Regions from separate parts of the Trujillonella humicola genome, predicted to be linked through region 1. Evidence: riboswitches for the same ligand, from Rfam matches in the RefSeq annotation. Region 1 holds a riboswitch; each other region holds the start of a gene.
What was found. Region 1 has a riboswitch for cyclic di-AMP ahead of ACK586_RS22020 (C40 family peptidase). Riboswitches for the same ligand answer to the same signal wherever they lie in the genome.
Positions count from the first base shown of each region.

Region 2: it holds a riboswitch for cyclic di-AMP, as region 1 does, so the genes downstream of both, ACK586_RS15175 (VldE C-terminal domain-containing protein) here and ACK586_RS22020 (C40 family peptidase) in region 1, are expected to answer to the same signal.
Region 3: it holds a riboswitch for cyclic di-AMP, as region 1 does, so the genes downstream of both, ACK586_RS10750 (LysM peptidoglycan-binding domain-containing protein) here and ACK586_RS22020 (C40 family peptidase) in region 1, are expected to answer to the same signal.
Region 4: it holds a riboswitch for cyclic di-AMP, as region 1 does, so the genes downstream of both, ACK586_RS12155 (aggregation-promoting factor C-terminal-like domain-containing protein) here and ACK586_RS22020 (C40 family peptidase) in region 1, are expected to answer to the same signal.

Region 1 is NZ_JBJNRJ010000062.1:20,884-28,233, reverse strand. It holds gene ACK586_RS22030 (D-alanyl-D-alanine carboxypeptidase family protein) at 88-1,788, shown strand; gene ACK586_RS22025 (hypothetical protein) at 1,856-2,161, shown strand; cyclic di-AMP (ydaO/yuaA leader) riboswitch at 2,346-2,520, shown strand; gene ACK586_RS22020 (C40 family peptidase) at 2,648-3,640, shown strand; gene ACK586_RS22015 (M48 family metallopeptidase) at 3,772-5,037, shown strand; gene ACK586_RS22010 (glycosyltransferase family 4 protein) at 5,034-6,173, shown strand; gene ACK586_RS22005 (AMP-dependent synthetase/ligase) at 6,235-7,350, opposite strand, start outside.
Region 2 is NZ_JBJNRJ010000029.1:39,115-46,464, forward strand. It holds gene ACK586_RS15170 (phosphoenolpyruvate carboxykinase (GTP)) at 1-671, opposite strand, end outside; cyclic di-AMP (ydaO/yuaA leader) riboswitch at 1,087-1,230, shown strand; gene ACK586_RS15175 (VldE C-terminal domain-containing protein) at 1,506-2,510, shown strand; gene ACK586_RS15180 (helicase-related protein) at 2,558-4,327, opposite strand; gene ACK586_RS15185 (sulfite exporter TauE/SafE family protein) at 4,673-5,497, shown strand; gene ACK586_RS15190 (LLM class flavin-dependent oxidoreductase) at 5,547-6,467, opposite strand; gene ACK586_RS15195 (NAD(P)-dependent oxidoreductase) at 6,633-7,350, shown strand, end outside.
Region 3 is NZ_JBJNRJ010000016.1:49,039-56,388, forward strand. It holds gene ACK586_RS10750 (LysM peptidoglycan-binding domain-containing protein) at 1-838, opposite strand, end outside; cyclic di-AMP (ydaO/yuaA leader) riboswitch at 846-989, opposite strand; gene ACK586_RS10755 (TetR/AcrR family transcriptional regulator) at 1,203-1,796, shown strand; gene ACK586_RS10760 (MMPL family transporter) at 1,803-3,977, shown strand; gene ACK586_RS10765 (DUF1028 domain-containing protein) at 4,023-4,844, opposite strand; gene ACK586_RS10770 (CoA transferase subunit B) at 4,873-5,541, opposite strand; gene ACK586_RS10775 (CoA transferase subunit A) at 5,543-6,304, opposite strand; gene ACK586_RS10780 (TIGR03089 family protein) at 6,348-7,151, opposite strand; gene ACK586_RS10785 (phosphatase PAP2 family protein) at 7,233-7,350, shown strand, end outside.
Region 4 is NZ_JBJNRJ010000019.1:69,396-76,745, forward strand. It holds gene ACK586_RS12140 (flavin-containing monooxygenase) at 1-1,401, opposite strand, end outside; gene ACK586_RS12145 (TetR/AcrR family transcriptional regulator) at 1,510-2,178, opposite strand; gene ACK586_RS12150 (class I SAM-dependent methyltransferase) at 2,239-2,871, opposite strand; gene ACK586_RS12155 (aggregation-promoting factor C-terminal-like domain-containing protein) at 2,979-3,809, opposite strand; cyclic di-AMP (ydaO/yuaA leader) riboswitch at 4,021-4,181, opposite strand; gene ACK586_RS12160 (coiled-coil domain-containing protein) at 4,412-5,212, opposite strand; gene ACK586_RS12165 (acyl-CoA thioesterase) at 5,451-6,311, opposite strand; gene ACK586_RS12170 (enoyl-CoA hydratase) at 6,308-7,201, opposite strand.

The DNA of each region.
Region 1 (7,350 bases):
ACCATCCCGTCGGGGTCGCCGACGACCCCGCCGCAGGAGAGGTGACCGATGCCCCAGCGCTGCCGAAGGCGCCCCCGCCGTCCGTCGGTGCTCCTCGCCGGGGTGGCCGCGGTCGTGGTCGCCCTCGCCGCGCCTCCGGGGCCGGCCGCGGCGGACCCGAGCGACCAGCCCGGCGGCACCTCCGGCGTGCTGGACAGCGAGGCGCTGGACGAGCTGCAGCGCCGGGCCGCGGAGGTCCAGGCCGACCTGCTGGCGCGCCAGGGCGAGGTGATGGCCGCGCAGGGGGCGCTGTCCGCCGCGCAGGACGCCGCGCGGCAGGCCGAGGCCGCGGTCGCCGACCTCGAGGGTGAGCTGCTCGGGTACCAGCAGGTGGTGGCGGAGTACGCCTCCGCGATCTACCGCGACGGCGGCGCGCTCACCCCGCTGACCCTCCTGCTGACCGGCGGGGACCCGGGGGAGATCGTGGCCGCGATGGGCTACCTGGAGGCCGTCGACGCGCACGCCGCCGCGGTGGTGACCGCGGCCGAGCGGCAGCGGCGGGCCGCGGTCACCGAGCGCGACCGCGCCGCCGCGGCGCTGGCCGAGGCGCAGGCGCGGGCCGATCGGGTCGCGGCGGAGGTCCGGGCGCTGGAGGCGGCGGCGGCCGAGGTGACCGGCGAGCTGGACGCCGCCCTCGGCGACGTCGACCGACAGCTGGCGCAGCTGCAGCAGGAGCAGGTGCGGGTCAACGAGCAGACCGCGGCGAACTGGCGTGCCTACCTGGACGAGCTCGTGGCCGCCGGGGTCCAGGCCCCTCCCGCCGCCCAGCTGCTCGACCCGGTCGCCGGGCTGCCCGCCGGGCTGGTCCCCGTCGGCTCGGTGTCCGGAGGTGCGCAGGCCGGGGCCGCGCAGCTGCCGCGCCAGCCCACGTCGCTGCTGGTGCTGCCCCGTGAGGTGCTGACCGCGGTGAGCACGGCGATGGACTCCCTGGGCCTGCCCTACGCGCCGGGCACCACCGGGCCGGAGTCCTTCGACTGCGGGTCGTTGGTCCGGTCGGCCTACGGGGCGGCCGGCGTCGACCTCCCGGCCGACCAGGCCGGCCTCTTCGCCGTCACCCGGCCGATCGCGAAGGAGGACGTTCTGCCGGGAGACCTGGTCTTCCTCGGGACGCCGGAGGCCGGCCTGGGCCACGTGGGCCTGGCACTGGACACCCGGTCGATGCTGGCCGCCGACGCCCGGGCCGGCGCGGTGGTCGTGCGCTCCCTGCCGATGGACCAGGTGCTCGTGATCGGCCGGCCGAGCACCGGGCAGCGACCGGCCGAGCCGGCCCCCGGGCCGACCGGTGGCGCGCTGGAGGTGCAGTGCGGCAACACCGTGTACCCGCCGAGCTTCGACGGCGCGCGGTCGTGGGGCGGCTACCCCAACGGCCTCATCCCGCCGAGTGCGCTCTGCGAGATCGGCGTCGCGGCCCACGCGCTGCGCTGCGACGCGGCCGCGGCCTACCGCGCCATGAGCGCCGCCTTCGCCTCCGCGTTCGGCACGCCCCTGTGCATCACCGACTCCTACCGGACCTACGCCAGCCAGGTCCGGCTGTACGGGCAGAAGCCGGCGCTGGCGGCCGTGCCCGGGACCAGCAACCACGGCTGGGGTCTGGCGGTCGACCTGTGCGGCGGCGTCCAGACCTTCGGCACCGCGCAGTACCAGTGGATGGTGGCCAACGCGGGCCGGTTCGGCTGGCTGCACCCCACCTGGGCCGATCCGGGGAACGGCCGGGAGGAGCCGTGGCACTGGGAGTACGCCGGGACCTGACCGGAACTGTCGGAGGGCGTGCCTAGCGTCGCGCCCGACCGACGAGAGGACCGGGAGGAGAGCGGCCATGCTCATCGACTGCGACACCTGCACCGCCCGCGGTACCGGCTGCGCCGACTGCGTGGTGACGGTGCTGCTCGGCGCGCCGCCGGGCTGGCAGGGCACCGATCCGGCCGTGGTGCCGATGACCCGCCGTCCGGGCGCCCCCGAGGAGGAGTCCGCGACGACGACCACCCCGGGCGGGGTGGTCGTGGAGCTCGACGAGGTGGAGCGCCGCGCCGTCCGGGCGCTCGCCGAGGGGGGCCTGGTGCCCCCGCTGCGGCACCGGGCCGTGCCCGAGGAGACGCCGGGGGGCCGCCGCCGGATCGGCTGACCGCGGTGGTGACGCACCGGAGTGGCGAGCATGCTGAACGTGTCGATTCCCACAATCCACGCCTCCCGCGTTTGTCACATCTGCATCACGGCCGTACCGTGTCCGGCGTCCGACCGGGTGGTCGTCGCCCCGCGCGGGGCGACCTCGGCCGGACACCGCCGAGTCACCGCAGGCTCGGGCGCCACCTCCGGGGGCGCCCGGGACCGAGGTGAGCCGGGGACCCACCGCAGCACTGGGGTGAGTTCTCGTGCGCGCCGGCCCCGCCGGCGTGCACGCGCCGTCCGCGGCGCGCAGAGATAGGGCACGTCTTCCCAGCCCGAACCCGTCAGCTAACTCGGTAGGCGGTTGCTGAGGAAGAACGGAGAGCCGCCGACCGTGGCGACGCCTCGCCCTGCCCTGGGGCATGCACGAGCACAGTTCCACCCCGGTCTCCCGGCCGGGGACCAGCGTCCCTCCCGCCCCCGCCGGCTCGGCCGCGGGCTGCTGGTGGGGACCACGGCCGCCCTGGTCGTCACCGCCCTCCCGGGTACCGCCCTGGCAGACCCCGAGGCGGCGACGACCCCCGAGCAGGCCGCCCAGCTGGTGGCCGAGGCCAGCCACCGCCTCGAGGCGGTCACCGAGCAGGTGAACGAGGCCCGCGAGGTGCTCGCCCTGCAGCGCCTCGCCGTCGAGGCCGCGCGCCAGGAGCTGGCGACCACGCAGGAACAGCTGGACGCGCTCGACGGGCAGATCCGCCAGGTCGCGCGCAGCGCCTACACCGGAGCCGACGACAGCCTGGCCACGCTGAACCTGCTGATGACCAGCGACTCCGCCGAGGACTTCGTGAGCAGCCTGGCGATGCTCGACCAGATCTCCGGCCACACCACCGGCGTGCTGGACGACGTGTCGGCGGCGGCCGAGCAGGCCGAGCAGGCCGAGGCGGACGCCGAGGCCGCGGAGGTCGCCGCCCGGCAGACGCTCGACGACCTCAGCGCCCAGGAGGATGCGCTCCACTCCGACATCGCCGACTACCAGCGGCAGTACGACGAGCTGACCGCGGCCCAGCAGGCGCAGGTGCAGCAGGCCCAGACCGTGCGCACGGGCGAGCCCGTCGCCCCCGCCGCGGTCGCCCGCCCGGTGGCGAGCAGCGGCGCCGCCCAGGTGGCCGTCGACACCGCGCTGGCCCAGGTCGGGGACCCCTACGTCTGGGGGGCCGGCGGGCCGAACGCCTTCGACTGCTCCGGCCTCACGCAGTACGCCTACGCCGCCGCCGGCGTCAGCCTGCCGCACTCCAGCCGCATGCAGTCGCAGATGGGCACCGCCGTCTCGCGGGCCGAGATGCAGCCGGGCGACCTGATCTTCTACTACAGCCCGGTCAGCCACGTCTCCATGTACATCGGCAACGGCCAGATGGTCCACGCCTCCACCTCGGGCCAGCCGGTCAAGGTGGTCAGCGTGGACTCCATGGGCGGCATCACCGCCGTCCGCCGCATCCTCTGAGCCGGCGCGCCCCGCACTCCGGCTGCCGACGTGACCGGGCCGGTGACCCCTTCGGGGGTCACCGGCCCGCGTCGTGGCGGGCGCGGCGCCGGTCGGGGCGGTCCGCCCGGGTCCTCTTCTAAGCTCGGGACGTGTCCGCCCGCCGGGCCGCGCTCGTGGCCGCGGTCGTCCTCGGTGCGGCCTTCGTCCTCGTGGTGGTCCTGCGGACGCCCTGGACCCTGCTGCCCGACGTCCCCGGCGGGCCCACCGCGCCCGACCCCGGCGCCGGCCTGCCCGCCGCGGCCGTCGAGCGGGCCGAGGCCTTCGCGAGCGCCATCCGGCCGGCGTCGCTCGCCGCACTGGTGCTCGGGCTCGCGGTGTCGGCCGTGTTCGGCCTCACCCCCCTGGGCGCGCGGCTGGTGCAGGCCGTGGCGCGGCCGCTGGGCGGCGGCTGGGCCTGGCAGGTGGTGCTCGGCACCGTGGCGCTGCTGGCGGTCGGCCGGCTGGTCACCCTGCCGATCAGCGTCTACGGCGAGGTGGTGCGGCACCGCTACGGGCTGTCGACCCGCAGCTGGCCGCTGTGGGGCCGCGACGTCGTCGTCTCGCTGGCCATCGACGCGGCGCTCACGGCCCTGACGCTGCTCGCGCTCGTGTGGCTGGTCCGGCGGGCGCCGCGGACCTGGTGGGCCTGGGCGGCCGGGGCGGCCGCGGGCCTCGTCGTCGTCGGTTCGTTCCTCTACCCGGTCGTCATCGAGCCGGCCTTCAACACCTTCGAGCCGCTGCCGGCCGGGCAGCTGCGCACCGACCTGCTGGCGCTGGCCGAGGAGAACGGCACTCCCGTCGAGGACGTGCTGGTGTCCGACGCCTCCCGGCGGACGACGTCGCTGAACGCCTACGTGTCCGGCTTCGGCGGCACCCGCCGGATCGTCCTCTACGACACGGTCCTCACCCGGCTGCCCGACGCCGAGATCGAGTCGATCGTGGCGCACGAGCTCGGGCACGTGGCCACCGACGACGTGCTCACCGGGACGCTGATGGGCGCGCTGGGTGCCGCCGGCGCCGTCTGCCTGCTGGGCTGGCTGCTGACCTCGCCGCGGCTGCTGCGCCGGGCCGGCGTCGAGTCCCCGCGCGACGGGCGGGTCGTGGCTCTGGTGCTGCTGCTGGTGTCCGTCGGGACGTTGCTGGCCACACCGGTGCAGAACCTCGTGTCGCGTCAGGTGGAGCGCCGTGCCGACCTGCACGCCCTGGAGCTCACCGGCGACGCGCAGGCCTTCGTGGACATGCAGCGGCGGCTGGCCTCGACCAACCTCTCCGACCCCGACCCGCCCGCGGCCTGGCACTGGTTCTTCGGCTCGCATCCCACCTCGGCGCAGCGGATCGCCTTCGCCGAGGACTGGCTGCGGGCGGACCGGCCGTGAGCCGCACCCTGGTCGTCACCAACGACTTCCCGCCCCGGCAGGGCGGCATCCAGACGTTCGTGGCGGCGCTGCTGGCCCGGCGGCCGCCGGACTCCCTGGTGGTGCTCGCCTCGCGCTCGCCGGGCTGGGAGGAGCACGACGCGGCGCTGCCCTACCCGGTGGTCCGCCGTCCGACCGCCATGCTGCTGCCCACCCGTGCGACGGCGCGAGCGGCCGTCGAGCTCGCCGGCCGGTACGGGTGCGACACGGCGGTCTTCGGCGCCGCCGCTCCGCTGGGACTCCTCGCGCCGGCGCTGCGCTCGGCCGGGGTGCGCCACCAGGTCGGCATCACGCACGGCCACGAGACCGGCTGGGTGGCCGTGCCCGGCGGCCGGCAGCTGATGCGGCGGATCGCCGGCGGGCTCGACGTGCTGACCTACATCAGCGAGTACACCGGCGGCCGGCTGGCGCCGGCCCTGCGCGGGCGGGTCCGCATGGCGCAGCTGTCCCCGGGGGTGGACGTCGAGGCGTTCTCCCCGGCCGCCGACGGCGCCGTCGTCCGCCGCCGCCACGGGCTGGGGGAGGCGCCCGTCGTCGTGTGCGTCTCTCGGCTGGTCGCCCGCAAGGGCCAGGACGTGCTGGTGGCCGGCTGGCCGCGGGTGCTGGCGCGCCATCCCGGTGCCCGCCTGCTGCTGGTCGGCGGCGGGCCCGAGGAGGCGGCGCTGCGGCGGGCGGTCGCGGCGCGGGGTCTCGGCGCCTCGGTCGTCCTCACCGGGCCCGTGCCCCCGGACCAGCTGCCGGCCCACTACGCCGCCGGCGACGTGTTCGCCATGCCGTGCCGGACGCGGCGCGCCGGCCTGGACGTCGAGGGGCTGGGCATGGTCTACCTCGAGGCCGCGGCCTGCGGGCTGCCCGTGGTGGCCGGCACCTCCGGCGGAGCCCCGGAGGCGGTGCGGGACGGCGTGACCGGTCACGTGGTGGCCGACCCGCGATCGGCCGACGGGGTGGCCGACGTGCTGGCCGGGTTGCTCGACGATCCGGCGCGGGCTCGGGCGATGGGCCGGGAGGGCCGGGCGTGGGTCGAGCAGCGCTGGTCCTGGACCCGGATCGCGGACACGTTCGCCCAGGTCCTGGAGCCGGACGGACTCCGGGCGTAGAAGGCTCTCCCCACGTCCCGGCGCGCGGGACGTGGGGAGAGCCTCGGGTGCCTCGGCGGGCTCAGCGGGAGTAGATCGACTCGACCTCGGCGCCGAACTCCTTGAGGACGACGTTGCGCTTCAGCTTGAGGCTGGGGGTCAGCATCCCGTTGTCCTCGGTGAAGTCGGTCGTCAGCACCCGGTACTTCTTGATCGCCTCGGCCTGGGAGACCGCCTTGTTGGCCTCGGCCACCGCCGCGTCGAGCTCGGCCCGCACGTCGGCGTCGTCGACCAGGGCGTCGAGCCCGGTGTCGGCCGGCTTCCCCTTGGACTCCAGCCACAGGGGCAGTGCCTCCTGGTCGAGGGTGATCAGCGCGCCGATGAAGGGGCGCTGATCACCGACGACGATGCACTGGCTGACCAGCCGGTGCGCGCGCAGCCGGTCCTCCAGGACGGCCGGGGCGACGTTCTTGCCGCCGGCGGTCACCAGGATCTCCTTCTTCCGACCGGTGATCTTGACGAAGCCGTCGGCGTCGATCTCGCCGATGTCGCCGGAGTGGAACCAGCCGTCGGCGTCGATGGCCTCCGCCGTGGCCTGCTCGTTCTTCCAGTAGCCGCGCATGACGACGCCGCCGCGGATGAGGATCTCGCCGTCGTCGGCGATGGCGAACGCGACGCCCGGGAGGGGCCGGCCGACGGTGCCGATCCGCAGCGCGTCGTCGTGGTTCACCGAGGCGGCGGCGGTGGTCTCGGTGAGGCCGTAGCCCTCGTAGACGGTCACGCCGACACCGCGGAAGAAGTGCCCGAGCCGCTCGCCCAGCGGGGCCCCGCCGGAGATCGCACCCAGGCAGCGGCCGCCGAGCGCGGCCCGCAGCTTGCCGTAGACCAGCTTGTCGAACAGCGCGTGCTGGGCCCGCAGCGCCAGCCCGGGGCCGCCGGTGTCCTGGGCGCGGGACCAGTCGATCGCCACCTGCGCGGCCCGGTCGAAGATCTTGCCCTTGCCGGCGGCCTCGGCCTTGGCCTTCGACTGGTTGAAGACCTTCTCGAACACGCGCGGGACGGCGAGTACGAACGTCGGCCGGAACGCGCCGAGGTCCTCGACGAGGTTCGTGACGTCGGGCGTGTGCCCGATGACCGTGCGGGTCTTCACCGCGCCGACCTGCATGACCCGGGCCAGCACGTGCGCGAGCGGGATGAA
Region 2 (7,350 bases), on a different contig from region 1:
AAGCCGTGGGCGATCTTGCCCAGCAGCGCGTTGCCGCCGTAGGAGGAGCCGTAGTGCAGGATCGTGCGCTCGTCGGCGACGGTGACGAAGTAGCGCTGGTCGTCCGGGGTCCCGTGACCCAGGTTCTCCAGGTCGCCGGTGACGTGCACGCCGCGGACGAAGCTGTCCTGGTCGGCCAGGTCGTTGACGAACTCGGCGCCGACCCGGGCCATGCGGTTCATGTGCAGGACGACGGTGCGGGTGTCGGTCAGCTCGACCCCGGTGGCGTACTGCTCCAGCGGCGAGCCGGGCGGGGCCATGAGGTAGGGGACGACGTACATCGTCTTGCCGGCCGAGGCGCCCTTCATGCGCTCGGTCAGCAGCGGGCGCATCTCCGCGGCCGGCTTCCAGTTGTTGTAGACGCCCTTGTCGGCCTCGTCGTTCGTCGCGACGACGGTGCGCTCCTCGGAGCGCGCGGTGTCCTTGGGGTGGCTGCGGGAGTAGTACCGGCCCTCCCCGGCGGGCTGCAGCTCACCGGCCTCCAGCGCCTCCCGGACCAGCCGGGCGTCGTCGGAGGCGTGCACCACCTCGACGCGGGCGGCACCGGTGTGCTCTGCCCACTGGCGGACGAAGTCGCGGACGCGACTGTTCTTCACCCCTGCTTCGTCGAGCACGGCGTCAACGGCTGCCACGACTGCACCTCTCCCTCGCGGGACATCCACTCATCGCGCCTCCCGACGTGCGCGCTGCGGCCCGCTGGGTCGGCAACTTACCGAGCCTGCCCGGGCCGGCCGACGGCAGTGGGGGCGGAACCACCCGTTCCAGGACGGTTCTGCGGCGCTCTCCGGGGCCCGTAGGTCGTCTGGGACGTCTGCATGCCCAGGTGGGACCGCCGACGGGGCCCGCGGGTGTGTGATCCGCCACCATCCGCACGGCGGGGGGAGCCGCCGCCCTACACGGGAGGTGCCCATGGCGGCGTCGGCCGCGCCGGTCGCGACCTGACGAACGGGTCGCGCCGGATTGTCACGACTCGATAACGCGACTACCGTGGCCGCGTCCGTCCGGCAGTCGCGTCCCCGACCGGGGGAGTCCGGGCGGGCGCCGCCGAGTCGCCACGGGCCCCCTCGTGGCGAGCCGGGGACCCACCGCAGTACTGGGGTGAATCCCGTTCCGGACCCGTGTCCGGGGTGGGTAGGGCTGCTTCCCGCCCGAACCCGTCAGCTAACCCGGTAGGCGGCCGACGGAAGAAACGGAGAGCCGCCGGATGGCGTGCCCCTGCCCCGCAGCCCGACCCCGCTCCGCCCGGTCCTCCGGGAGCGGGGTCCGCCCGCGCAGCTGAGCGCCCGCGGCCGTCGGCCGCCGCCGCTCCACCTGTTCCCCTCGGCCGAGCACAGGCGCTCGGGCGGCGCCCGCGCCGCTGATCCGGAACCCGTGGAGCCCGGCCCGCCCGCCGCCCCCGCTGCCCGCCACCTCTGCAGCGCGGTCATCCCCGCGCTGCACCCCGGACCCCTGGAGCACCTGTCCCAATGCAGCACCCTCCCACCGACGGCGACGCGGGCACGCGCGTCGATCCCGAGACGGCCCCGCTGACCGTGGCGCTGCCCGCCCGGGCGGCCCGCCGCCGTCCCGCTGCCCCGCGCCGCCGGCCGGCCCTCTACGTCGGGGTGGCCGCGGCGGGCGCCGTGCTCGTCAACGTCCTGGTCGGCGTGGAGCCGGCCGCGCAGGCCGAGGCCGAGCCGTCGGAGTCGGTGGCCGTGGCGCGGGCGCTGGGCCTGACCGCGCAGAGCGCGCCGGCGCAGGCCGAGCCGGACCTGCAGCCGCTGTCGGAGCTCGCCGCCAGCCGGGGGTCGCGGGACGCCGCCGAGGCCGCGGCGGCGCAGGCCCAGGCCGCCGCCGACCAGGCCGAGCTCGACCGCCGGCGCGCGGAGGAGGAGGCAGCCGCGGCCGCCGCCGCTGCTGCCGCCGCCCAGGCGGCGGCGGAGGCCGAGGCGGCTGCCGCGGCGGAGGCGGCCGCGGCGGCGGAGGCCTCGGGCGGCTCGGGCGGTGCGGCCTCCTCGGGTGGCTCGGCCTCCTCGGGCGGCTCGGCCTCCTCGGGCGGCTCGGCCTCCTCGGGCGGCTCGGCCTCCTCCGGCGGTGCGGCACCGGCCGCGGGCGGCACGGCGGCCACCGCCGTCGCCCGGATCACCAACACCGCCGGACCGGTGTCCTCGCGGGTGCAGGCCGCCGCGAACGCCGTCGTCAGCAACGTGCCCGGCGCCGGCTCGATCTCCCTCGGCGGCACCCGGCCCAGCGCTGCCGACCCGCACGGGCACCCGTCGGGCAACGCGCTGGACTACATGGTCATGTCGAACAACGCCCTGGGCGATGCGATCACCGCCTACCACATCGCCCACTGGGCCGAGCTGGGCGTGGAGTACATCATCTGGGAGCAGCGGATCCTGCAGTCGCCGGGCGGCTCCTGGTCCACGATGGCCGACCGGGGCGGGGTCACCGCCAACCACTTCGACCACGTGCACGTGAACTACCGCTAGGTCCGGCGGGCGCCGGCCGGTGGCGCTGCCCGGCGGGAGCCGCCGGGTCAGCCGCGGCCGCGCGGGGAGCCCCGGCGGCCGCCGAGCGCGCGGCCGGCGGCACGGCCGGCGGCGCGGCGTCCCCCACCGGCCGGTCGCCGGTCGCCGTTCCCCCGCCCGGCCGGCCCGCTGCACGGCCGGCAGGTGGTGAAGCGGGGTGCGACCGGGCCGCCGCACGTCCGGCAGGTGGCGGCGCGGACGGTGGAGATCGCGCGCGGCAGCAGCAGGGAGATGCTCTCCGCGCACTCCTCCTCCACCCAGGCGGCGTCGTCGTCGGTCAGCCCGGCCACACCCGGGAACCGGCGGAGCAGGGTCTGGGCGTCGCGGGCGGCGGCGGCCGCCTGCTCGAAGTCCTCGACGGTGCCGCCGCGGGGCACGTCGGGCAGCACGGTCTCCGGCGGGACGGGGAGGCCGACGGCGTGCTGCAGGGCCGCACGCGCGAGCGTCAGCCAGCGGGTGCGGCGCGGCGGGTCGTAGTCGACGGCGAGGTTGACCAACCGCCACACGGTGTCGAGGTCGCCGGCCGCGCCCAGCGGTCCGCGCAGCAGCGCCTGCACGCGCAGCACCAGGCTGCTGACGTCGTCGGCGGTCATCGCCTCGTCGCGGGTGGCCGACCGCGCCCAGGCCATCCACCGGGTGAGCGCCTCGGGCAGGTCGACGGCCTCGACGGCGCCGAGGTCCTCGAGCTCCGGCCGCAGCCGCGGCGCCCGCTTGGGCAGATCGCTCACGGCGTCGCCGCGGGCCACCGCGGCACCGGCGGCCAGCAGGCCCTGGTCCGGGCGCAGCCCGGTCACGCCGGTCAGCACGCCCACCCGGCCGTGCCCGGTGAGCCCGTACCGGCCGGCCCGCCCGGCGATCTGCGCGGTCTCCCAGGACCGCAGCGGGCGCACCCGCTCCCCGTCGAACTTCGTCGTCTCGGCGAACAGGACGGTCGTGGCCGGGACGTTGATCCCGTGCCCGATGACGTCGGTGGTGACCAGCACGTCGAACTCGCCGGTGGTGAACTGCTCGATCACCTCGCGGCGCGTGGCCGGGGGCAGCGCGCCGTAGAGGACACCGACCTTGCCCGGCCGGTGCGCGTGCAGCGCGGCGGCGACGGCGTAGACGTTCTTGCGGGAGAAGGCGACGACGAGCGTCTGCGGCCGCACCGTCTCCGGCCGGACCGGCGCGTGCAGCACGTCGAGGCGGGACAGCCGCCGGTGGGCGACGACCCTGACGTGCTCGGCGTCGGACACCAGCGGCTTCAGCAGCAGGTAGGCCTCGGCGGCGGAGATGAGGTGCATCTCGCGGTACTCGCCGGTGAGCAGCAGCCGCGCCCAGTGGTGGCCGCGCTCGGGGTCGGCGACCCAGTGCGACTCGTCGAGCACGAGCAGGTCGCCGCGCATCGGCGCCTTCTCCACGGTGCAGCAGACGATGGGCGCGCCGGGGTCGATCTCCTCCTCGCCGGTGGACAGGCCGACGGTCCCGGCGGGCAGGGTCGCCGAGAGCTTCGCGTAGGCCTCGTGGGCCAGTTGCCGCAGCGGCGCGGCGTAGACGCCGGACCCGCCGGCGGCCAGCGCCTTCAGCGACTCGTAGGTCTTGCCGGAGTTGGTCGGGCCGAGGTGGAAGACGACCTCGGCCGGGCGGACCGCCCGGACCGGCAGCGAGGGGGCCGCCCCCTCCACCCAGCTCTGCTGCGCCAGCCGCTCCTCCCGCGCGGCGGCGCGGGAGGCGTCGCGGGCGGACTCGCGGCCGGAGCGGTCGCGGCGTCGGGCGGTGTCGGTTCGGGGCGCGGTCACGGGCAGGCAGGGTCCTTCGGGGGCCGGGTGCGGTGGGCACGGGGGAGGGGTCGACGCCGCTCGGCGGGCGGACCTCCACGGGTCAACACCGGGACGACCCGGTCCATGCCCGTGCGCCGGCCAGCCTAGGCCCCCTCGGACCGGGCACCGGCCGGGACCCGGGCGGTGCCCGGTCCGGGTCCGGGGCCGGGCCACCTGCGAGACTCGCCGCGGGTGACGTCCGGTACGGCGGGGTAGTCCCGGGATCCGGCCCCGGCGTGGCCGTGGAACCCCCGCGCCGGGGCCGTGACCGACCCCGGTGGCAGGTGCGCGGCAGGGGCCGCGGGTCGGAGCGGGGAGGCAGGGATGGAAGCCGCGCTGTCGGCGGCCTGGCTGCCCGCCGGTCTCTCCGCGACCACGCTGGCCCTGCTCCTGCTGGCGGCGTTCGCGGCCGGCTGGATCGACGCGGTCGTCGGGGGCGGCGGCCTGCTGCAGCTCCCGGCCCTGCTGCTGGTGCCCGGGACGAGCCCGGTGCAGGCCCTGGCCACCAACAAGCTGTCGTCGGTGTTCGGCACGACCACCAGCGCCGTCACCTACACCCGGCGCGTCCGCCCCGACCTGCGCACGGCGCTGCCCATGGCCGCCGTCGCGCTGGTGGCCAGCGCGGCCGGTGCCTCGGTGGCCGCGCTGCTGCCGGCCGACGTGTTCAAGCCGGTCATCGTGGTCGCCCTGGTCGGCATCGGTGCGTTCACCCTGCTGCGCCCGTCGCTGGGGGAGGTGACCGCGCTGCGGTACACCGGCCGCCGGCACCACGGCACCGCGATCGGCATCGGCGCCGTCATCGGCTTCTACGACGGGATCCTGGGGCCCGGCACCGGCTCGTTCCTGGTCTTCGCGATGGTGTCGCTGCTGGGCTACGACTTCCTCAACGCCAGCGCCAAGGCCAAGATCGTCAACGTCGCCACCAACCTGGGCGCGCTGGCGGTCTTCGTCCCGACGGGGTCGGTGTTCTGGGGGCTGGGGCTGCTCATGGGCGCGGCCAACGTGCTCGGCGGCTACACCGGCGCCCGCACCGCCACCGCCCGCGGCAGCCGGTTCATCCGGATCGCGTTCCTCGTCGTCGTCTCGGCGCTGATCCTGCGGCTGGGCGCGGACGTGTGGAGCGAGAACCTGCGACCGCTGTGGTCGTGAGCCGGCCGGGAGGGAGCGGCGCGCGCGATCGGCACCGGGCCTCCCGCGGTCACGCCAGGCGCGGCCGCACCTCGCGGGCGAAGACCTCCAGCTGCCCGACCGGGTCGCGCACCGGCCACAGCAGCACCCGCTGCACGCCCGCGTCGGCGTAGGCGGCCAGGGTCGCGGCGCAGGCGTCGGGCGTCCCGACGAGGACCCGCCCGGCGAGGTCGGCCGGGTCGCGGCCGAACGCCGGACCGAGGTCGTCGGCGAGCACCGCCCGGGCCTGCGCGGCGTCCTCGGTGACGTGCAGGTACATCGACGAGAGCGTGTCCGGGAACGACGCCGGGTCACGGCCGTGCGCCGCGAGGTGCCCGTCCAGCCGCGCGCGGGCCTCGGCGAAGCGCTCCGGGGTGGTGTTGAAGGCCGAGGCCAGCCAGCCGTCGGCGACCGCCGCGGCCCGGCGCAGGCGCGCGTCGGAACCCCAGCTGCCGGACCAGATCTCCGGCGGCCGCGCCGGCAGGGGGCCGAGGCGGATCCCGGTGCCGGGATAGACGTCGCCGTCCTCGGCCGGTTCGCCGCGGACGAGAGCGCGCAGCAGCCCCAGCCCCTCGTCGAAGCGGGTCCAGCGCTCCTCGAAGGGCACCCCGACCGCGCGGTGGTCGTCGGCGGAGGCGCCCGGCCCGACGCCGCCGACGACCGGTCCGCCGGCGACGGCGGCCAGCGAGGTGAGGGCCTTGGCGAGGACGACGGGGTGGCGCACCGTCGGCAGCGCCACGCTGGTCACCAGGGCCATGTCGCCGGCGTGCTCGGCGACCGCGGCCAGCGCGACGACCGCGTCCAGCCAGTCGCGGTGCCAGACGAGGTGGTCGCTGGCGGCGACGGCGTCGAAGCCCAGGTCCCGGGCGCGGGCGGTGCAGGCGCGCAGCACGTCGGCCGGGGCGGTCCCGCCGCCGAGGTCGGCGACCGGCAGGTGGACCCCGAACCGCATGGCACTCCCCGTACGTCGTGGCCGCCCGGGTCCGGACGGTCCGCAGCGATCCAAGCAGGTGCGCCGGGGCCGGGCGGAGCGGGCGGGGCGGGACCGGGCAGGCTGACGCCGGCGCCGGCCGAGGTCCGGCCGGTGCCCCGCCCGCCCCGAGGGAGAGGACCTGCGGTGAAGCTCCTGCTGCCCGACTCGCTGCCCCTGGCCCCGCAGCTGCCCGACGGGGTCACCGCCGTGATCTACCCGGCGGGTGCGCCCGTCCCACCGGAGCACCGCGACGCCGAGGCGCTCGTGGTGTGGGGCAGCTCGGTCGCCGACCTGGCCGACGCGGCCGGGGACATGCCCCGGTTGCGCTGGGTGCAGTCGCTGGCCGCCGGGCCCGACGCCGTCCTGCGGGCCGGCTTCGCCGACGACGTCGTCGTCACCTCGGGCGCGGGCCTGCACAGCGCGACGGTGACCGAGCACGCGCTGGCGCTGCTGCTGGCCCTGGTCCGCCGGCTGCCGGCGGCCGCGCGGGCCCAGGCCGAGCACCGCTGGGCACGCGAGCTCGGTGGGTTGCAGCCGCTGCACCCCGAGGGGGCGGTGACCACGCTGCTGGACGCCCGGGTGCTGGTCTGGGGCTTCGGCGCGATCGGGCAGACCCTCGCCCCGCTGCTGCGGTCGCTGGGCGCCGACGTGCGAGGGGTGGCGCGCTCGGCGGGGGAGCGGTCGGGCTTCCCGGTGGTCGCGGAGGCGGACCTGGAGGCCGAGCTGGCCGGCACCGACGTCCTGGTGATGGTGCTGCCCGCCACCGACGCCACCCGGCACGCGCTGGACGCCCGGCGGCTGGCCGCGCTCCCGGCGCACGCGCTGGTGGTCAACGTCGGCAGGGGCACGACGGTGGACGAGC
Region 3 (7,350 bases), on a different contig from region 1:
CGACCGCGCTGGCGCGGGTGCCGCCGAGCGTGATGGCGGCGGCGCCCGGGACGTTCGACACCACCGCGTTCGCGGCGGCCTGCGCCGGCGGCCGGATCGGGCCGGCGCTGTTGGTGATGCGCGCGACCGCCTCGACGGCCGCGGCGACCGGCGCCGGAGCCGGGGCCGCTGCGGCGACCGGAGCCGGAGCCGGCTCGGGGGCGGGCGCAGGGGCCGGCTCGGGAGCAGGGGCCGGCGCGGGCTCGGGGGCGTGCGCAGGGGCCGGCTCCGGGGCCGCCTCCGCCGCGGGCTCCGGTGCGGGCGCGGGCGCGGGCGCGGGCTCCGGCTCTGGGGCGGCCTCGGGTGCCGGGGCGGCGTCGGGGGCCGGAGCCGGCTCGGGGGCCGGCGGGACCGAGTCGCCCGCGGGGCCGTTGGTGCCCGGGACGGTCCCGACCGAACCGCTCAGGGTGAAGACCTGGCCGGGGAAGATCAGGTCCGGGTCGGCGCCGATCGCCGAGACGTTGCGGTGGTAGAGCTCCCGCCACGGCTGGTCGAAGTCGGCGGCGATGCGGGACACGGTGTCGCCGCGGACGACGGTGTAGGTGCCGTCCGGAGCCGCGTGCCGGCCGTAGCTCGCGGTGGTGTCCTCGTAGGTCTCGGGAGCCGAGGACGCCGAGCCGTGTGCGTGCTGCACGTGGGCGTCGGCGGCGCCGGACCAGTCGGGGACGGCGGGGGTGGCCTGCGCCGTGGCCGGCGAGCCGAAGACGCCGAGCCCGACGACGGTGGCGCCGGCGGCGAGGGGAGCGCGGGAGAGGGCCTTCTTGGTGCGGACGTAGCGGGGAGCGCGGTGCTTGGACACGGGGTGTGAGTTCTCCGATCACCGCCGGTGAGGTGAGCTGTCGGGTTCGGGCGATCGGTGCCCGGCCGCTGCGCGGCTTCACCCCGAGGCGCGGATGCGCCGTGGAGACCTGGGTCCCCCACCCCTGCCCTGGGAGGAGTGGATGACGACCGGTGGGCAGGGTTGGGCGGACCGGTCGCCGCGTTCACTGTGCGGAACGCTGCCAAGACGCTACGTATGGAGATGTCAGTTGTCGTCGTGACGCAGATCATGCTCGGCGTCCGCACTGCTCGTACCGGCGTGTCCAGGGGCCGTGACGAAACCCACCCGACCCCTACGGCCGGTTTCCCGACCGATCCGGTCGGCATCCGCCTACCGTGGACACGTGGCACGACCGTTCCGGCAGCAGGTGGACGAGGGCATCCTCGACCGCGCCGCCGGGCTGTTCGCCCGTCGCGGGTTCGCGAAGACGTCGGTCCAGGACATCGCGGTCGCCGTCGGCCTGTCCAAGGCCGGTCTGCTGCACCACTACCCGAGCAAGGACGCCCTCTACGAGGCCGTGCTGGCGCACGCCGAGGGGATGGGGCGGCGAGTCGTGAGCGCGGTGGCGGAGCTGCCGCCGGGCCGCGAGCGCGACCTGCGGGCCCTCGAGATCCTCGTGGACGTCGCCCTCGCCCACCCGGGCATCGTCGCCCTGATGCTCGGACCGGCCACCGATCCCGGGCCCGCGACCGAGGAGCCGGCGGCGGCGGGCACCGAGGTGCTGCGCGCCTTCGGCGTGGAGCAGGAGACGGCCGAGGCCGAGCGGCTCGTCCGGGTCGTCGGCGCCCTGTCCGCGCTCGCCGTCCTCACCCTCGCCGCGCACTCCGCGGGCACGACCACCGAGTGGCGGCGGCACATCGTCGCCACCTGCTCCGACGCGCTGGGCCACCGCCGCCCCGGCGCGCCGCCCCCCGATCCCCACCAGGTGGAGGCCTGATCCCGCATGGCTGTCCTGCTGTCCCGACTCGGGGCCTTCGCGTACCGGCGCCGGCTGCCCGTCGTGCTCGTCTGGCTGGTGGTCCTCGTGGGCGGGGGCGTCGGCGCCGTCACCCTGTCCGGGGAGACCGACAACAGCTTCTCGATCCCGGGGCAGGAGTCGACCAACGCGCTCGAGCGGATCGCCGAGGAGTTCCCCGACGGTCCCTCCGGGGCCACGGCGCGGGTCGTCTTCGCCTCGCCCGAAGGCGGGGTGATCGACGTCCCGGCGGTGCAGGCCCTGGTCGCCGACCTCGGGCAGCTGCCCGGCGTCGTGGGGGCCAGCGACCCGTTCGACCCGGCCAACCCCGGCGTGAACTCGGCCCAGCCGACGATCGCCTACAGCACCGTCGCCTACGACGCCGCGCCCGGCGAGGTGACCCCGGAGCAGCAGGACGCGCTGCTCGCCGCGGTCGAGGACGCCGGCAGCGGCATCCTGACCGTCGAGGTCGGCGGCGAGGCGGTGCAGGAGCCGCCGCACGTCGGCGGTCCCGCGGAGGTGGTCGGCGTCGTCGTCGCCCTGGTCGTCCTGGCGGTGACCTTCGGCTCGCTGCTCGTCGCCGGGTTGAACCTGCTCACCGCGGTGGTCGGCGTCGGGATCGGCGTCGCCGGCATCACGATCGCCACCGGCGTCACCGAGCTCTCCTCGACCACGCCGATCCTGGCGGCGATGCTCGGCCTGGCCGTCGGCATCGACTACGCGCTGTTCATCATCACGCGGCACCGGCAGGAGCTGCGCCGCGGCGCCGACGTGCCCACGGCCGTGGCCACCGCGGTCGGCACGGCCGGATCGGCCGTGGTCACCGCCGGCCTCACCGTCGTGATCGCGCTGGCCGGGCTGTCCGTCGTCGGCATCCCCTTCCTCACCCAGATGGGCATCGCCGCGGCGCTGACGATCGTCGTCGCCGTCCTCGTCGCGCTCACCCTGGTGCCGGCCGTGCTGGGCTTCCTCGGACCGCGGGCGCTGCCGCGCCGGCAGCGCGCCTCGGCCGGCGGGGACGGGGCCGGCCGGCCGGCGCGGCGGGGCGGTCTGCTCTCCGGCTGGATCGCCACGGTGACCCACCGGCGGGTCCTGGCGCTCGTCGCGACCGTGCTCGCGCTCGGCGCCATCGCGATCCCCTTCGGCTCCATGCAGACCACGCTGGTGCAGGAGCCGCCGGAGGGCACGACCGCCCAGCGGGCCCAGGAGCTGCTCGTCGAGGGCTTCGGAGCCGGCTTCACCGGCCCGCTCGTCGTCCTCTTCGAGGGCGAGGACGCCGCGGCGGCGCGCGACGAGGCCCTGGGCGTGGTCGCCGGCACCGACGACGTCGCCCGGGTCGTGCCCGGCCAGGCGACGCCCGACGGCACCGCGGCGACGCTGAACGTGATCCCGGAGTCCGGACCGTCCGACCCGGCCACCGAGCAGCTCGTCGCCGACCTGCGCGGCGAGCTCGGGGACCTCGACGCGGTCGAGGTGTCGGTGACCGGTCAGACGGCCGTGAGCGTGGACGTCGCCCAGGCCCTGGACGACGCGCTGCCGGTCTACCTCGTGCTGGTCGTGGGCCTGGCGCTGGTGCTGCTCGTGCTGGTCTTCCGCTCGGTGCTGGTACCGGTGATCGGCGTCCTGGGCTTCCTGCTCACCGTCGGGGCCTCGCTCGGTGCGACCGTCGCGGTGTTCCAGTGGGGGTGGCTGGCCGACCTGGTGAACCTGGACGACACCGGCCCGCTGATCAGCCTCGCCCCGATCCTGGTGATCGGGATCCTGTTCGGCCTGGCGATGGACTACCAGATCTTCCTGGTCTCGCGGATGCACGAGGCGCACAGCCACGGCGCCGATCCGCTGACGGCGGTCCGCACCGGCTTCCGGCAGGCCGCCCCGGTCGTCGTCGCCGCCGCGCTGATCATGTTCTCGGTCTTCGCCGGCTTCGTGCCGGCCGGCGAGCCGACGATCAAGATGATCGCGTTCGCCCTGGCCATGGGCATCCTGTTCGACGCCTTCGTGGTCCGCATGGTGCTGGTGCCGGCCGCGCTGGCCCTGCTCGGCCACCGGGCCTGGTGGCTGCCGCGCTGGCTGGGCCGGCTGCCGCACCTCGACGTCGAGGGCGCGGCGCTGCAGCGGCGCGACGCGGCCGAGCACGAGCCGGTCGGCGCCGGAGCGCGCTGAGCCGGCGACGGCGCCGGCGCCGGGACCGCCCGGACGCCGGCGCTGTCAGCCGAGCAGGTGGGTGACGGCGGACAGCCGCTGGTCGCCGGCCATCGCGGCCAGCCACCGCGACCACCCCGGCCGCGCCCGCATCGCCTCCAGCGCCTGCCGGGCGGCGGCCGCGTCGCCGCGGCGAGAGGCGGCCAGCGCGGCGTAGAGGTCGCGGGCCCCCTCGGGGGCGAACACGGCCAGGGTGTCGTAGTCGCGCTCGGCGTAGGCGCCCTGCAGGGAGCGCAGCACCCGCAGCTGGGCCACCGGGTCACCGGAGTCGTCCACCCGCAGGTCGACGCGCACCCCGTCGTCCTCCTCGGTCGCCGGCTCCCCGCCGACCACCAGCAGTGCCGCCGACTGCCGACCACGGAGATCCCCGCCGGCGTCCTGCCCGGCGCAGAGCGCCGCCAGCAGCCGGTCGGCCAGTGCGCCGGCGGTGACGGTGAAGGCGTGCAGCATCGCCGGCAGCACGTCGTCGGAGGCGAGCATGTTGCCCTGCACACTGACCGCCTCGGCGACGACGTGCCCGCTCACCGGGAAGGCGCCGGGCCCGGTGTCGGCGGCGATCGCGCCGCCGGCGGACAGCACGGCCAGCTGCCGGTCGGCGTCCTCGGCGGCGTGCGCCGCACGCCGCACCAGGTCGGCCGGGAGCGTGCCCTCGGCCAGCCCGTCGAGCAGCACGCCCCCGAGGCCGCGCGGGCTGCGCGCCTGGACGGCGACCACGCCGACGCCCGGCCGGGCGCGGGGCACGGCCCGGCCGACGGCGAGGATGCAGGAGGAGACGGCGATGCCGAGCTCGCCGGTCGCCGGGTCGCGGGCGACGATCGAGAAGGTCACCGGGGCGGCCGTACGGGCTGCGGAGCGGTCAGGCGGTGGCCGGCAGCGACATCTCGCGGACGTCGTCGGCGACGGCCAGCGGGGCGCCGGTGGCCGCGACGACCTCGTCGGCGGTGACGCCGGGAGCGGTCTCGCGGAGCACGAACCCGCTCGGGGTGACGTCGACGACGGCGAGGTCGGTGATCACCCGGTCGACGCAGGCCTTGCCGGTGAGCGGCAGGGTGCACTCCTCGACCAGCTTCGGGGACCCGTCGCGGGCCACGTGCTCCATCATGATGATCACCTGGCGGGCGCCGTGGACGAGGTCCATCGCGCCGCCCATGCCGTTGACCATCTTGCCGGGGATGAGCCAGTTGGCCAGGTCGCCGCGGGGGTTGACCTGCATCGCGCCGAGGACGGCGACGTCGAGGTGCTGGCCGCGGATCATCCCGAAGCTCGTCGAGGAGTCGAAGAAGCTGGCGCCGGGCAGGATCGTGACGGTCTCCTTGCCGGCGTTGATCAGGTCCGGGTCCTCGTCGCCCTCGAAGGGGTAGGGCCCGACGCCGAGGACGCCGTTCTCCGAGTGCAGCACCACGTGCACGCCGTCGGGCACGTAGTTGGGCACCAGGGTGGGCATGCCGATGCCCAGGTTGACGTAGGCGCCGTCGGTGAGCTCCTGGGCCACCCGGGCGGCCAGCTGCTCGCGGGTGAGTGTCATGTCAGATCCCCTGGCTGCGCGGTCGGGTGGTGCGCTTCTCGATGCCCTTGCCGTCGGTGCCCACCTCGACCACCCGGTCGACGAACACGCCGGGCAGGTGGACGTGCTCGGGGCGGATCTCGCCGGGCTCGACGAGCTGCTCGACCTCCGCGACGGTGATCCGCCCGGCCATCCCGGCCAGCGGGTTGAAGTTCGCCGCGGACTCGTGGAACACCAGGTTGCCGTGCCGGTCGCCGACGGCGGCGCGGACCAGCCCGAAGTCGGCGGTCAGCGCGGTCTCCAGCACGAACTGCCGGCCGTCGAACTCCCGCACCTCCTTCGGCGCGGAGGTGGCGACGACGTTGCCCTCGGCGTCGTAGCGCACCGGGATCCCGCCGTCGGCCACCATCGTGCCCACGCCGGTCGGGGTGTAGAAGGCCGGGATGCCGACGCCGCCGGCGCGCAGCCGCTCGGCCAGCGACCCCTGCGGGGTGAGCTCGACCTCGAGCTGGCCGGACAGGTACAGCCGGGCCAGCTCCTTGTTGCCGCCGACGAACGAGCTGATCGTCCTGCGGATCCGGCCGGCGTACAGCAGCACGCCGAGGGCCTGGTCGTCGACGCCGCAGTTGTTGGAGATGGTGGTCAGGTCCCGGACCCCGGACTCCAGCAGGGCGTCGATCAGCTTGATCGGGACGCCGCACAGCCCGAAACCGCCGACGGCCAGGGTCGCGCCGTCGCCGACGTCCGCCACGGCCTCGCGCGCGGAGGCCACCACCTTGTCCATGCGCCGATCCACCGTCCGTCCGGGCGGCCGTCCGGCTCCCGCGTCAGGCGGGGCGGCCCAGCTCGCGGATGCCCTCGATCTTGGTGCCGAGCGTAGCCGTGACGTGTTCGTCGGCGGCCCGCCGGGGCAGCCGCGAGAGGTCGGGCGCGGTGACGAGCACGAGCGAGGCGCCGGCGACCAGCGGGGCCAGCAACCAGGCGACGGGGCCGGCCTCGGCGGCGGTCCGCGCGTCGACGAGCACCCGGTCGCCCTCGGCCAGTCCCAGCCGGCCGGCCAGCTCGGTGGCGGTCTCGACCAGGCCGCCCAGCGTCAGCTCCAGCCCGCCGGCCGCCAGCCCGGGCGCGGCGGGGTCGGGCTGCTGCCAGGGGGTGAACGTGTCGCCGTGGGTGCGCACCTCGACGGCGTAGTCCCGGGCCGGGCCGGTGTAGCCGGCCATGCCGGTCCCGAGCGGGTGCAGCGACAGCCCGACGAGCTCGGGGAGGTCGAGCTCCTCCAGCGGCGGCAGCCGGCCCTCGTCGGCGAGCACCACGTCGGCACCGGCCAGCGCGCCGTCGTCCTCGGCGGCGGTCTCCACCACGGTCGCGCCGCAGCTCCACGTGGCCAGGAGCACCGCGGCCGTCTGCCAGTGCGCCGGCAGCACCACGGCGACGCGGCTGCCCGGGCCGACGTCGAACTCCTCCTGCAGCAGGTTGGCGGTCTTCGCCACCCAGTTGGCGAACGTCGCCGCCGACAGCTCCACGCGGGAGGCCGCCACGTCGTCGTAGTGGGTCAGCAGAGGGGCCGCCGCGGCGCGGCGGAGCGCTGCCCGGAGGACGTCGGACGGGGTGGAGGGCCGCGTGGTGCGCACGTGACGAGAGTGCCCTGTGACGGGGCGGTTCGCCCCGCGCGTCACCGGCTCGGAGGTCACGGCGCGGTTACAGTTCTCGCGATGACCGCGACTGCCGACGGCGCCGGGTCCGGGCTCCTCCGCCTGGACCACGCGCTGCTCCGATCCACCCGGCGGACGCTGGGCTCGACCCCTGCGGTCCCGGTGGCCCAGGGCCTCT
Region 4 (7,350 bases), on a different contig from region 1:
CCGCAGGTAGTTCTGGTGCAGCTTCCACGGTGCCCGCCCTCCCTGCTTGGGCAGGGCGGTGAGGCTGCGCTGCACGTAGCCGGAGGTGAGCCCGAGGAACGGCTCGCGGACCGGGTCGGCGGGGGCCAGCGGGGTGGCGACGTCGTAGCCGTGCCGCTCCATGTGCGCCAGCAGCCGGGTGACGTGGCGGGCGACCAGGTCGGCCTTCAGCGTCCACGCGGCGTTGGTGTAGCCGATGGTCATCGTGAAGTTGGGGACGCCGGACACCATCATCCCCTTGTACGAGACGGTCTCGGACAGCTCGACGGGCGCGCCGTCGACGGCGAGGGTCATGCCGCCGATCGGCAGCAGGTTGAGGCCGGTGGCGGTCACGATCACGTCGGCGTCCAGGTGCTGCCCCGACTCCAGGACGATCCCGGTCTCGTCGAAGCGGGCGATCCGGTCGGTGACGATGGACGCCTGCCCCCGGCGGACCGCCCGGAACAGGTCGCCGTCAGGGACGACGCACAGCCGCTGGTCCCACGGGTCGTAGGGCGGGGTGAAGTGCGTGTCCACGTCGAAGCCCTCGGGCAGCTGCCGGCGCTGCTCCTTCTTGAGGAACGCCTTCATCGCCGCGGGCCGCCGCCGGGCGAACTGGTAGGAGGCCATGGACACGAGCAGGCTCTTCCAGCGGACCACCGGGTAGACGAGCCGCTCGGGCAGGAAGCGGCGCAGCGCCGCGGCCAGCGGGTCGCGTCCGGGGAGGGAGACGACGTAGGTGGGCGTGCGCTGCAGCATCGTCACGTGCGCGGCCCGCGGGGCCAGGCTCGGCACGAGGGTGACCGCCGTGGCGCCGCTGCCGATGACGACGACCCGCTTGCCGCCGACGTCGAGGTCCTCGGGCCAGTGCTGCGGGTGGACGATCTGCCCGCGGAAGGTCTCGGCGCCCTCGAAGCGGGGGCTGAACCCCTCGTCGTAGCGGTAGTAGCCGGAGCACACCGACAGCCACGAGCAGGTGAGGGTCAGCCGCTCGCCGGTGTCGGTGCGCCGCGCGGTGACGGTCCACCGCGCGTCCTCCGAGGACCACTGCGCGTCCAGCACCTCGCAGCGGTAGCGGATCTTGTCGGCCACGCCGTACTCGCGCGCGGTCTCCTCGATGTAGCGGCGGATCGAGGGGCCGTCGGCGATCGCCTGCGGATCGGTCCACGGCCGGAAGGAGTAGCCGAGCGTGTACATGTCGGAGTCCGACCGGATCCCGGGGTAGCGGAACAGGTCCCACGTGCCGCCCAGCGCCTCACGGGCCTCGAGCACCGCGTAGGTGGTGCCGGGCCGCTCGTCCTCCAGGTGGCAGGCGGCGCCGATGCCGGACAGACCGGCCCCGACGATCAGGACGTCGACGTGCTCTGGCGTCTGCGCAGTCATGGGGCTCCCGCTCTCCTCGTCCGTCCGCGCCATCGTGCACCGCGCCGACGGCGTTGTCGACGCGGTGTCGAGAGGATCAACGACGTGTCGGCCGATCGGTTGCGGCGGTCACGCGGGGACGTCGTCGGCGCCGTAGATCGTGCGCAGCCAGACGGTCAGGAGGACCTCGAGCAGGGTGTCCTCGGCCAGGGCCGGCTGCTGCCCCGCGATCGACGTCTGGATGACCCGCTCGTTCATCCAGTTCAGCGCCACGGCGAGGTCGCGGGCCGGCGGACCGGGCGGCGCAGCACCCCTCGCCCGCTCGGCCTCGATGGCGGCGGCGGTCTCGGCCACGAAGCCCTCCATCACCGACGACCACAGCGACTGCACCTCGGGGCTCGCGGCCAGGAGCTCGGTCGCGGCGGCGGTCAGCGCGCGGTGGTCGCGGAAGGTGTCGCGCACGGTGACCAGCGCCGCCCGCCACGCGGCGCGCGCGCCCGCGGCACCGGCCAGCGCGGCCGAGCGGGCCGCCTGCGCCTCGCCGACGACGCGGTCGAGCAGCGCGAGGACGACCGCCTCCTTGGAGGCGAAGTAGAAGTAGAACGTCGACCGGGAGATGCCCGCGCCGCGGGCGAGGTCGTCCACCGAGATGTCGGCCAGCGGACGCTCTTCCAGCAACCGCTCCGCGGTGGCGAGCAACGCCCGCTCCCGGTCGTCACCCGAGGGCCGGCGGACCCGGCGGCCGCGGCCGGGGCCGCCGTCGGCACCCGTGGCGTCGACGGGGCGGGGGGAGGACATAGGTCCGCACGCTAGCCGGTGTCGAGGGAGTCGACGCCCTGTCGAGCAGAAGCGCCTCGATCAGGGCAGGCGCCACACCCTCGTCCGGCGCACCCCCGGCCCCTCGGTCTCGGCGATCTCGTGCACCGCCGCCTCGACCAGCCGCTCGACCGGGAGGTAGGGCCGCCCGGGGTCGCCGACGTACACCTCGCAGCCGGCCGCCCGGGCGCGCCCGAGGAAGGGCAGCACCCGCTCGGTCATCACCCGGTCGTAGCAGACGTCCCCGGCCAGGACGACGTCCACCGGCGGCACCGGATGGGCGAGGACGTCACCCAGCACGCCGATCCCGGGGACGCCGTTGAGCCCGGCGTTGACCCCGATCGCCGTGCGGCTGAACGGGTCGACGTCACTGGCCAGCACCCGTGCCGCCCCGGCCAGGGCGGCCGCGATCGCCACCAGCCCGCTGCCGGCGCCGAGGTCGAGCACCCGGCGGCCGGCCACGACCGCCGGGTCGTCGAGGACGAACCGGGCCAGCGCCTGGCCGCCGGGCCACGCCGCCGCCCAGAACGGCGGGGCGTCCCCCGCTCCCCCGGCGCGCACCTCCATCGCCTCCCACAGGGCGACGACGTCCTCGGCCACGTGCAGCCGCACCTCCGGCACCGACGACGGGCGGCGGACCGCCGTGTGCGCGCGGACGAAGCTCGAGGGGATCACACCGGCCATCGTGTCCCGCCGCTCCGGCCCCCCTCGCGGGGAGCAAGAGGAAGGGCCCCCGTGCCCCCCACCACTCGCAGGCTCGCGGCGGAACCCTGCACGAGGTCCTAGTACCAGCCGGTGGACTGCGAGTGCGCCCAGGCGCCGCAGGGGCTGCCGTACCGGTTGCCGATGTAGATCAGCCCCGCGTCGATCTGGCGGTAGCCGTCGCTTGTCTTGGCGATGCCGGTGCCGGCCCACGTGGAGTCGAGGAACTGGGCGATGCCGTAGGCGGTGCTGGTCGGGTTCTGCGCGTTCGGGTTCCAGCCGCTCTCGCGCCCCCAGAGCCGCTCGAGGCAGGAGAACTCCGAGGCGCTGCCCACCTGGGCCAGCGCGTAGTCCTTGAACGAGCCCCGCGGCGCACCCTGCGAGGCGGACGGCGACGAGGACGGCGAGGAGGAGGACGAGGACGGCGCAGGCGCGGGGGCGCTGGCCGGCGGCCGCGCGGCGGCCTGCGCGGCCTCGGCGGCGGCCTGCGCCTCGGCGGCGGCCTGCGCCTCGGCGGCGGCCTGGGCCTCGGCGGCGGCGCGGGCGGCGGCCTCGGCGGCGGCGGCCTCGGCGGCCAACCGGTCGAGCTCGGCCTGGTCGGCGGCCTGCTGGGCCTCCGCGGCGGTGATCGCCGAGGTGCCCCGCTCCGAGCGGGAGGCGGCGAGGTCGCCGAGGCCGGACAGGTCCGGCGCGGCGGCCGCGGCGGGGTCGATGCCCAGCGCCTGGGCCACGCTCACCGTCTCGCTGACGGGCACGGCCTGCTCCGCCTCGGCGGTGGCCGGGGCCTCGCCGGTGACGACGACGCTGACCAGGACACCGCCGGCGGCCGCGGCGGCCAGCAGCAGGCCGGGACGGCGGGAGCGCAGCGGGGAGCGGAAGCGGCGGAATCGGGTGGTGTGCTGCGAGGACATGCGGGGAGGACTCCAGGGAGAGGGCGCACGCGCGACACCGGCCCCCTCGCGAGGGGGCGCCGGGCGGTGCTGTGTGTCGTCGGAGGTTCCCGGGGCGCTGTGGGCGCCGTGTCCGGGGCGGGGCGGGTGCGGGCGGTTACGCGATCGGGCGGCGGAACCGGCGGCACCTGCGGGCCGCGGGAGCCCGGAGGCGGGGCATGCGGGAACTCTCCGTTCCTTCCGTGGCCGCCTACCGAGTTAGCTGACGGGTTCGGGCGGGAAGAAGCCCTACCCGGGCACCGACGACGGTCGGCGCGCGGGATTCACCCCAGGACTGCGGTGGGTCCCCGGCTCGCTCCCGCGGCTGCGGTCGCGACTCGGCGGCGTCCGGCCGAACTCCCCGGGTGGGGACGAGAGGACCGACCGGACGGAGGACACGGTAGGCGCCGTTACCGGCCCGTGACAATGCCGGACGCCGATTCCGGTCCGTGACGAGCATCGCCCCACCCGTCCCGGCAGCCCTCGGCAGGTGCGCGAGGACGACGCTGCGTCACCGGCCCCCGGCCCGGTCCCGGCCCGCACAGGAGGCCGGCCGGCCCGTCGGCCGGCCCGGGACGACCCGGTCAGGAGGCGACGGGGTGGCGGCCGTCCCCGAGGACGAGGAGGTCCGCCGAGGAGCCTCCACCCACGGAGGACAGCACGTCCTCGAGCTGCCCGGTCAGCCGGCGCAGGGACTGGCGCGCCTCGTCCCGCTGGCGGCGCAGGTCGTCGACCTCCGCCTGCGCCCCGGCCAGGCGGGTGGCCGCGGCGGCCTCCGCCGACTCGCGGTCCCGGCGGGCGCGCGCGTCGTCCTCCTCGCGCTGCTCCCGGGCCTGCGCGAGCAGCGCCGCGGCCTCCTCCCGCGCGGCGGCGAGGACCAGGGCGGCCTGCTGGCGCAGGCCCCGGGCCTCCACCCGGGCGGTGTCGCGCTCGGCGACCGCGGCGGTGCGCATGGCCTCGACCTTCTCCAGCCGCGCCTGCGCCTCCTGGCGGGCCTCGGCGGCCATCCGCTGCGCCTCCTCCAGCGCCCCGGCGGTCAGGGCCTCGGCCTCCTCGGCCGCGCGGGCGAGGACCTCCTCGGCCAGCCCGCGCCCCTCGGCGGTCTCCCGTTCGCGGTGGAGCTGGGACAGCCGGCAGCGGGCGCTCTGCAGTTCGGCGGAGCAGGCCGCGTAGCGGCTGAGCAGGTGGTCGGCCTCGCGGCGGGCCAGCGCGATCTCCGCCTCCGCCCAGGCGACGTAGTTGTCCACCTGGAGGCGGTCGTAGCCGCGCAGCGCCCCGGAGAACGTGGGTGCCGTGCTCAGCAGACCGTCGAGGCCGCCCGGCGCCCGGAGCTCACCCTCGCCGGGAACGACGTCCCCCGCCTGCGCCTGGCTCCGCTGGAACATCGGCTCCCCCTCGGTCCTCGGCCGCACCGCTCCGGGCGGTGACTGCACGTTCCCAGACCTGGGCACGCCGCTCGCGCGCGCGGCGGATGACGGTTGGATGACACCGGCGTCGTTCCACCGGCCGTGCGGGACCGGCTACGCGGCGCTGTCGTCAGGTCACGGGCGGGTCACGCTCGGGACGGCGCGGGGCCGGGCCCTGCCGGACCCGGCCCCGCTGCCTCGGTGCGGCCGGCGTCGGTCAGAGCGCTCCACCGGTCATCGGCCGGATCATCGACTCCTGGGTGCAGGTGGCCACGAGCCGGCCGTCCTCGGTGAAGACCTCGCCGACGCCGAACGCGCGCCCACCGCCGGTGTGGGTGCTCCGCAGCGCGTACAGCAGCCACTCCCCCGCGGCGACGTCGTCGTGGAAGTACAGCGCGTGGCTCAGCACGCCGGTCGACAGGGAGCGGTGGGCCAGGCTCAGGCCGACCCCCTCGTGCGGGCGCATGGCGGCGCCGATGAAGGAGTTGGTGCTGGCCCAGGTGAGCAGCGCCTGGGAGATGTCCCGCTCGGTGCGGTCGGTGGCCCAGCGCGACCAGTACTGGAGCTCGGGCGGCCCGACGAGCGCGGGGTCCACGACGTCGACGCCGCCGACGGTGCGCTGCTCGTGGCCCTCCAGCCAGCTCTGCTGGGCCGGGGCGTCGTCCGGGCGGCCGAGGGCCGGCGGCTCGGCGCCGTGCCGGATGACGTCGGGCTCGTCGGCGCCCAGCAGCAGCAGCGACCGGGCCAGCCGCCGCTCGCCCTGGCTGACCGTGACCGAGAGGCTGGCCAGGGACCGGCCCTCGTGGAACCGCTCGACGTCGAGGGTCACCGGCCGGTCGGCCCGACCGGTGCGGGCGAAGGTCGAGTGCACCGAGGTGACGCGCTTGCCGGTGGCCTCGGCGGAGGCGGCGACGATCGCCTGGGCGATCATCTGGGCGCCGGCGACGACCGGGCCCTCGGTGGCCAGGCAGCGGCCCTCGTAGCGCCCGTCCCCGGTCCGTTCCAGCTCGAGCACCCGGAGCACGCCCTCGACGGTCGGGCGGGTCTGCTCGGCCGTTCCGCTCGCGCCGTCGCTCACGAGGAGGCCCCGTTCCCGGCGGCCTTCTGCGCCTGGATGGTGCCCTGGATGCCGTCCTCCGGCCGGGCGCCGGGGTAGCCGTCGTCGTGGACGGTCGACCAGTGGGCGTGGTTGAGCTCGTGCAGGGTGAAGCACGCCTTGAGCGCGTTCTGGAAGCCCATGTTGTCGACCGACTGGTTGACCGACTCCTTGATCAGCAGCGCGGTCACCGTGGGCAGGGCGGCGATCCGCCGGGCCAGGGCGAGCGTGCCCTCGGCGAGCTCCTCGCGCGGGTGCACCTTGCTGACCATGCCGAGGGCGTGGGCCTCGCGGGCGTCGATGGAGTCGCCGGTGAGCAGCAGCTCCTTGGTCTTGCGGGGGCCGAACTCCCACGGGTGGGCGAAGTACTCCACGCCGCACATGCCCAGCCGCTGCCCGACGACGTCGGAGAACTGCGTGTCCTCGGCGGCGACGATGAGGTCGCAGGCCCACATCAGCATCAGCCCGGCCGACATCACGTTGCCGTGCACCTCGGCGATGGTGATCTTGCGGATGTCGCGCCAGCGGCGGGTGTTCTGGAAGTAGTAGTGCCACTCCTGCAGGAACAGCTTCTCCGGGCCGAGCCGGGTGCCGCCGTCGATCCGCATCGTCGGGTGCTGGTCGGGCCCCGGCGTCCACTCGGCGATCGACTGCTTGGAGCCGGTGTCGTGCCCGGCGGAGAACATCGTCCCCTCGGCGCCCAGGACGATGACCCGCACCTGGTCGTCCATCTCGGCGGCGCGGAAGGCCTCGTCGAGCTCGACGAGCATGCCGCGGTTCTGGGCGTTGCGCTGCCGCGGCCGGTCGAGGTTGATCCGGACGATCGCGCCGTCGTCGTAGGACTCGGTGGTGATGAACTGGTACTCCGCCATGCGGGTGCCGCCTCTCGCGCCCGGCGTCCCCGCCGGGATCGGTCCGATATGGGGTGCCTTCGGGTGGTGCGGACGCGCGCCGGGGGGGGGGGGGGGGGGGGGGGGGGGCGGCGGGCCGCGCGCCCCGCCCGGCCCGCCGGCGCCCGCCC